2 linked regions of the Sediminicoccus sp. KRV36 genome follow. The protein of the gene in region 2 interacts with the protein of the main gene of each other region in a pairwise test. Links are inferred from orthologs where the notes say so. Each region holds a gene or a part of one and is shown on either strand. Other genes may lie near its edges.

Region 1 (3,519 bases), 3.4 Mb from region 2 along the record:
GCTTCGACGGCTTCACCCTGGATACCGCGCGCGGCGCCCTCTCGACCGGCGACCGGGAGGTGGTGCTGCGCCCGAAGACCGCTGCCGTATTGGCTCATCTCCTGCTGCATGCGGGCGAAGTGGTGAGCCGCGAGGCCCTGCTGGACGCCGTCTGGCCCGATGTCGCCGTCACAGATGACAGCGTGACTCAATGCGTCTCCGAAATCCGAAGGGCGCTGGGCGAGGCCGCGCCCCGCCTGCTGCAGACCCTGCCGCGCCGGGGCTATCTGCTGGCCACGGAACTTCGGCCGGAGGCGCCGCCCGCAGCATCCGCCCCCAATATGGCGCCGCGCCGCCGCGCCGCCCTGGCGCTGGCTGCTGGCCTGCCAGTATTGGCCGCTGCCTATTGGCTGTGGCCGGCGCTGCCGCAGCCCGCACAACTTCCGGCCGCTTCCCCACGCGCGATGGCCGAAACCCTTTTGGAGCAAGGCCGCGCACGCCTGCGCGGCGGCGGTTCCTTCGAAGTCCGGCTCCGTGAAAGCCTGCCCTTCTTCCGCGAGGCCAGCGCGCTTGACCCCAGCCTCGCCCAGGCCGCCGCCGAGGCCACCTTCACCTATGCCAATCTCATCACCGCGCGCCACAGCGAGGATCCGGCGGCGGACCTGGCCGAGGCCAGGCGCTACGCGGAACTGGCCCATGCCGCGGCACCGCAGGACCCCTTCACCCTGCATGCCCGCGCCGTCGTGCTTCGCCACGAAGGGCGCTACGCCGAGGCCCTGCCGCTGTTCCGCCAAGCGGGTGAGGACCCCAGCCGCATTACCGCCCGCGCAGGGGCGGGGCTGATGCTGCTGCTGCTCGGGCAGGCGAGGGAGGCGATTGCACCGCTCGAGGCCATGCTGGTGGAAGCGCCCTTTCACCCCTTCGCCGGCACCTGGCGGACCTATCTGGGGATCGCCAAGCTCTTCGCGGGCGAGGCGGATCACGGGGCTGAGGATTTCGCGCTGCCGCCCAGCCTGCGCGCCTTCATGCCGCAGGAGGAGCGGTTGCTCTACCGCCTCGCCGCACTGGCGCAGACCGGCCGCGCGGCCGAGGCCGCTGCCCTGCACACTCACTTGAGGGCGCGCGCCCCGGATCTGCTGGCCCGGACGCTGGCGGCGCCCGCCCTTTCACACGAGACCGCCTATCTGGCCCTGCGCGAGGCGCGCTTCGTGGTCCCGCTGCTGGCAATGGGCTGGGCCATCAGGATGGAATAACGGTGGGACGCGCCGCCCGGGCCGTCTCAGTCCAGATGCGCCTCCAGCATCCACAGCGCCTTGTCCAGCATGCGCGAGGTGCCGGTCAGCAAATCCGCCGTATCGGCGTCACCCGCCTCGGCGGCCGCATCGATCGCCGCGCGGGTGGTATCGGCCAGGGCGGCATAGCGTTCGGCCAGCGCCGCCACATGCGCCAGGCCGTCCCGCAGCTTGGCGGGATAGGGTGCCAGCCGGGTGGCCGCACCCACCGCCTGGGTAGTTCCATCGGGCGTGCCGCCCAGCTGCACGATGCGCTCGGCCGTGTCATCCACGGCGGTGCCGAGCTGGTCGTAGAATTCCTCGAACTTCGCGTGCAGCGCCGCGAAATGCGGGCCGCGTACGGTCCAATGGGCCATGCGCACGCCATTGGTCAGGTCCATGAGGTCCACCAGCGCCGCATTCAGCAGCGCCACGCTGGCGAGGCGGGCATTCTCGCCCAGGGTGTTTCGGGTCTTGAACAATTTGGCCATGGAAAACTCCTTGTCGGACATGATGTGGGCAGCCTCGCGCTGCATGTCACGTGATGCTGTTCAGACCCTGACATTCACATAGCGCACGGCTTCCGGCCCGCCCTCATCCGCGTGGAAGCCGGCGGCGCGGGCCAGCGTCACGCGATCCTCATCCGAAAGCCGCCCGGCCTCGCGCAGATGCTCGGCCCAGCTTTCGATGGCCCAGAGCTCAACCCAGCGATCCGGCTTGGCAATATCCTCATAGAGCCGCCAGGTGGCCGCACCGCCGCGCAGCCGGACCAGCCGGCATTCGGCCATGACAGCCAGGAACGCAGTCCGGTCGCCCGGCGCCACGTGATAGCGCACCACTTCCAGCACACGGTTCGCATCGTCATGCAGCAGATCGTGCAATTCGGCGGCGGCCGGGGCGGGACCGGCCAGTTCCACCGCCGGTGGAGCGCTGGGGGCATCGCCCTCCAGTCGCCAATGCCGGACCAGGATGGCGCCTATGGCGGCCCCCAGCGCGAACAATGCCATGGCCCAGGTGACGCCCAGCAGGCTCGCGATCCAGCCGGAAAGTGCGGAGCCCGCCGCCAACGCGCCGAAGAAGCACATCTGGTAGATGCCGATGGCCCGCGCCCGCACCCAGGCCGGCGCCGCCATCTGCGCCGAAGCCTGCAAGGTGGAGGCAGCCGAAATCCAGGACACGCCATAGAGCAGCATCCCGATGGCGGCGAAGCTCCAGTGGTGCAGCAAGGCCAGGATCGCCATGGCCAGCGCGCCGATCAGCGAGGCCCAGAGCACCATGCCGGACCGGTCGAGCCGCCCGCGCAAGGCCGGCAGCAGGAAGCCGGCACCCACCGCACCCACCCCCATGCAGCCCAGCAACAGCCCGAAGGCCTGCGGGCCGAGCGCCAGCGTGTCCCGCACCAGCAGCGGCAAGAGCCCCCAGACGGCCGAGCCGAACAGGAAGAACACCACCGCGCGCATGATCGCCGCATGCATGGCAGGCGTGGCCGCGACAAACCGCGTCCCCGCCCGCACGGCGGAGAGGAAATGCTCCCGCGGCATGCGCGACGACGTGGCCGGCCGCTTCCAGGCAAAGAGTGCGGCCACCATGACCATCAGGCAGAGCGCATTCAGCGCGAAGGCCGCCTCCATGCCGAACCAGGCGATGGTCAGCCCGCCGATCGCCGGGCCAATCGCGCGGGTGATGTTGAAGCCGATGCCGTTCAGCGCGATGGCGCTGATCAGATCCTCACGCGGGACCAGCTCTGGCGTGGTCGCCGCCCAGGCCGGAAAGGTCATGGCGAGGCCGGCACCGAGGCCAAACGTCAAGGCCACCAAGCCCCACGCCCCCAGCGCATCAAACCCGCTGAGCAGGCAGAGCAGGCCCGCCACGGCCGCCATCCAGAGCTGGGCGGCAATCAGAAAGACGCGGCGGTCCATGATATCGGCCAGCGCACCTGCCGGCAGCGCCAGCAGGAACACCGGCAGCATGGAGGCGGCCTGCACCAGGCTCACCATCATCGGCGAGGGATCAAGGCTGGTCATCAGCCAGCCCGCCGCGGTGTTCTGGACGAAGAGCCCGATATTGGAGGCCAGATTGGCCAGCCACAGCATCCGGAAGGCCGGATGGCGGAGCGGCGCCAGCGCGGCCGGGTTCTTCATCGCGCCAAGCTTTTCATCAGCCGACCGCGAATTTCACGGCACACAGGCCGGAGAGCAGCCAGACCGCGCCATGCACCTCAGCGGCGCGCCCGGCCAGCGTCTTGATGCCGGCATAGGCCAGGAAGCCG
Region 2 (3,999 bases):
CTCGATCTCATCGAGCAGCAGGACGCAATGCGGATGCTGGTCGATGCCATCGGTCAGCAGCCCGCCCTGGTCGAAGCCGACATAGCCCGGCGGTGCGCCGATCAGCCGGCTGATGCTGTGCCGCTCCATGTATTCCGACATGTCGAAGCGGATCAGCTCGATGCCCAGCGTCTTCGACAGCTGCTTGGCGACTTCCGTCTTGCCGACGCCCGTCGGGCCGCTGAACAGGTAGTTGCCGATCGGCTTCTCGGCATCGCGCAACCCGGCGCGGCTGAGCTTGATGGCCGAGGAGAGCGCCGTGATCGCCGCATCCTGCCCGAAGACCATCGCCTTGAGGTCGCGCTCCAGCGTGCGGAGCACTTCCTTGTCATCGGCCGAGACGGATTTAGGCGGAATACGAGCGATCTTCGCGACCACCTCCTCCACATCCTTCAGCGTCACGGTCTTCTTGCGCTTGTTCTCCGGCACCAGCATGCGCGAAGCGCCGACTTCGTCGATCACGTCAATCGCCTTGTCGGGCAGCTTGCGGTCATGGATGTACTTGGCCGAAAGCTCCACCGCGGCGCGGATGGCTTCGGGCGTGTACTTCACCTTGTGGTGCTTCTCGTAATTGGTCTTGAGGCCCTGCAGGATCTTGACCGTGTCCTCGATCGAGGGCTCGTTCACGTCGATCTTCTGGAAGCGCCGGACCAGCGCGCGGTCCTTCTCGAAGTGGTTGCGATATTCCTTGTAGGTGGTGGAACCGACGCAACGCAGCGTGCCCTGGGCCAAAGCCGGCTTGAGCAGGTTGGAGGCATCCATCGCGCCGCCCGAAGTGGCGCCGGCGCCGATCACAGTGTGGATCTCGTCAATGAACAGGATGGAGCCCGGCTGGGCCTCCAGTTCATTCACCACGGCCTTCAGCCGCTCCTCGAAATCGCCGCGATAGCGGGTGCCAGCGAGCAGGCTGCCCATGTCGAGCGAATAGATCGTGGACTTGGCCAGCACTTCCGGCACATCGCCCTCGACGATGCGCTTGGCCAGGCCCTCGGCAATGGCCGTCTTGCCCACGCCTGGATCACCCACATAGAGCGGGTTGTTCTTGGTGCGGCGGCAGAGGATCTGGATGGTGCGCTCGATCTCGTGATCGCGGCCGATCAAGGGATCAATCTTGCCGGCCTGGGCGCGCTTGTTGAGGTTCACGCAATAGGTGCTGAGCGCATCCTGGTTGCGGTTGCCGCCGCGCGGCTTTTCCTCGCGCTCCTCCTTGCCGGCATTTTCCTCGGGCGTCGGCGCCTGGCCCTGGACGGGACGGGGCTGCGAGCGGCCGGGGGCCTTGGCGATGCCATGGCTGATGAAGTTGACGGCATCGAGGCGCGTCATGTCCTGCAATTGCAGGAAATAGACGGCATGGCTTTCGCGCTCGCTGAAGAGGGCGACGAGCACATTGGCCCCCGTCACCTCATCCCGGCCCGAGGACTGCACATGAATGGCGGCCCGCTGGACGACGCGCTGAAAACCAGCGGTCGGCTTCGGATCGCCCGTGCGGTCACTGACCAGCCCGGCCAGGTCCTTGTCGAGGAATTCGGTGAGTTCCCGCTTCAGCCGGTCCACATCCACGCCGCAGGCGCGCAGCACGGTGGTGGCATCGGCATCCTCGCCCAGGGCGAGCAGCAAGTGTTCGAGGGTTGCATATTCATGGCGGCGGTCATTGGCGAGGCCAAGCGCGCGATGGAGCGTCTGCTCAAGGTTGCGGGACAGCATGGATCAACGCTCCCACTGGAGATGGCCAGAACCGAGGATCGGCACGTGGCAGATGGATGATGATGTGGTGGCGCTCCCTTGCCGTCACACCCCATGCGTCATGTCAAACATGTCATTCCGCATGGCGATTTAATTCCAGGTCTCACTCTTTTTCTATCGTGCATTGCAGCGGATGCTGATTCTGGCGGGCCAGATCCATCACCTGCGTCACCTTCGTCTCGGCAACTTCGTAAGTGTAGACACCGCAGACGCCGACTCCGCGGCGGTGGACATGCATCATGATACGCGTGGCTTCGTCACGATTCTTCTGAAAAAAACGTTCCAGGACGTGAACGACGAATTCCATTGGCGTGTAGTCGTCATTCAGCATGAGGACCTTGTACATCGCCGGCTTCTTGGTCTTGGGGCGCGGCTTGACGACAACGCCGGTGGCGGGGCCGCCATCGCCGTCGCGTTTGTCCGGATCGGACATGGTGATTGGGCTCATCATACGGTTCCGGTCGTCCATCAATTGGCGTCGGGCACTGTTCGTCTCGTGGGTGCCGCGCGAGGGAGGATATCGGGTGCGGCCGCCCCACGGGAAGGGGTTCGGAGCATCACGATGCGGAATCCCCAAAAGGAAAGGGCCCGGACCGCAAGAACGGCCGGGCCCCCGAAGGCTCCAAAGGACCGGTTACCCGGCCTTATGAGTGACTTACGCCGCCAGCGGCTTGGCCATCTTCTCCATGGCGAGCGTCATGCGGGCCGAGATCGGCTCGATCGAGGTCTCGGCCAGCTTCATTGCCGCTTCGGAGATCTTGGTCGTGTCGTTCATGGCGCGCTCGAACGCGGTCTTGGTGAACGAGGCCTGGAAGTCGGTCGCGTCCTTCATGCTCTTCATGGTGGACAGCGCCTTCACGCCCTCGATCGCGTGCTCGGAGAGAGCCTGGAACATCGCCATGGTCTGGCGGGACAGGTCCTGCACGCCCGTCACATAGAGCTGCGACGCCTTGGTGAGGGCCTCCATGTTGCCACGGCTGAATTCGGCGGCCTCTTCGGCGGCCTTCATCATGTCGCCAGCGGTCTTGTTGGCGGTCTCCATCGTCTTCTCGACGGCAACGCGGGCCTGGGCCGTGCCGTCCTCAACCAGCTTCTTCGCCTGGGCGGCGCCGGTCTGCGCGGCCTGGGTCATCGCCTTCTTCATGTCTGCCTGATTTGCCATGGTCTTCATCCTTCCGAGAGCCGCTCCGGCCGCCCCGGAACTGGGGAAGGAACGAAGAGGCATGTTTTGCTGCAATGCAGCATGAAGCGTATTTAGGCTCCACCCCCGGCCGTTGCAAGCGATTTTTGTGCACTGCACAAAAATTCCCGGGGGAAGGAAAAGCGCCCCCCATGCGCGAAACGGATGGACAAACGGCGGCATGGCTGTTTCTTTGCCCCCAGCGTAAACGCCACGGCCGAACCTTGGGGGAGGCAAAACCGCGGTGTGCTGGGGAATCCGCATGATCATCTCTGCTCTTTCGCGCGCCGCCATGGCACTCATCCTGAGTCTGTGGGCCGGGGTTGCCACCGCTCAGATCACCGCGCGGGACCGCTACGCTTCCATCGTGGTGGATGCGCGCTCCGGCCAGGTGCTGAGTGCCGCCAATGCCGATGAAACCCGGCACCCGGCCTCGCTCACCAAGATGATGACCCTGTACATGCTGTTCGAGGCGATGCGCGATGGTCGCCTCTCGCTCAGCACGCCGATCCGTGTCAGCGCGGAAGCAGCCTCTCGCCCGCCGTCCAAGCTGGGCGTGCCGGCCGGCGGCAGCATCTCGGCCGAAAGCGCCATCCTGGCGCTCGTCACCCGCTCGGCCAATGACATCGCGACCGCCGTGGGCGAAGCGCTTGCGGGCGATGAGGATGCCTTTTCCCGCGCCATGACCCAGCGGGCCCGCAGCCTGGGCATGACGCGCACCACCTTCCGCAACGCCTCCGGCCTGCCCGACCCCGAGCAGGTGACCACCGCGCGGGACATGGCGTTGCTCGGGCGCCGGCTGATCGCGGATTTCCCGGATCAGTACCACTATTTCGCCACGCAGTATTTCGCCCATGGCAACCGCATGATCCGCAACCATAACGGCATGCTGCGCGATTACCCGGGCACCGATGGCATCAAGACCGGCTTCATCAATGCGTCCGGCTTCAACATCGTCACCTCGGCGCAGCGCGAAGGCGTGCGCCTGGTCGGCGCGGTGTTTGGCGGCAGCTCCTGGCCGCAGCGCAATGGCCACA

The links.
Region 1: the proteins of clpS (region 2) and dps interact in binary tests that used the Escherichia coli proteins (3 or more experiments, as listed by UniProt). The link is inferred for Sediminicoccus sp. KRV36 from one-to-one orthologs.

What each region holds. Positions count from the first base shown.
Region 1 is NZ_CP085081.1:3,520,323-3,523,841, forward strand. The notes cover bases 1-2,979. They hold dps (DNA starvation/stationary phase protection protein Dps), read right to left. Parts: upstream 1,742-2,979; coding sequence 1,259-1,741; downstream 1-1,258. Other genes in these bases: LHU95_RS16655 (transcriptional regulator), read left to right, coding at 1-1,232; LHU95_RS16665 (MFS transporter), read right to left, coding at 1,802-2,979. In the rest of the region: more of LHU95_RS16665, read right to left, coding at 2,980-3,391; LHU95_RS16670 (NCS2 family permease), read right to left, coding at 3,408-3,519.
Region 2 is NZ_CP085081.1:95,602-99,600, reverse strand. Bases 551-3,469 are described here. They hold clpS (ATP-dependent Clp protease adapter ClpS), read right to left. Parts: upstream 2,216-3,469; coding sequence 1,886-2,215; downstream 551-1,885. Other genes in these bases: LHU95_RS00460 (D-alanyl-D-alanine carboxypeptidase family protein), read left to right, coding at 3,225-3,469; LHU95_RS00465 (phasin family protein), read right to left, coding at 2,438-2,926; clpA (ATP-dependent Clp protease ATP-binding subunit ClpA), read right to left, coding at 551-1,743. In the rest of the region: more of clpA, read right to left, coding at 1-550; more of LHU95_RS00460, read left to right, coding at 3,470-3,999. UniProt on the Escherichia coli protein: Involved in the modulation of the specificity of the ClpAP-mediated ATP-dependent protein degradation.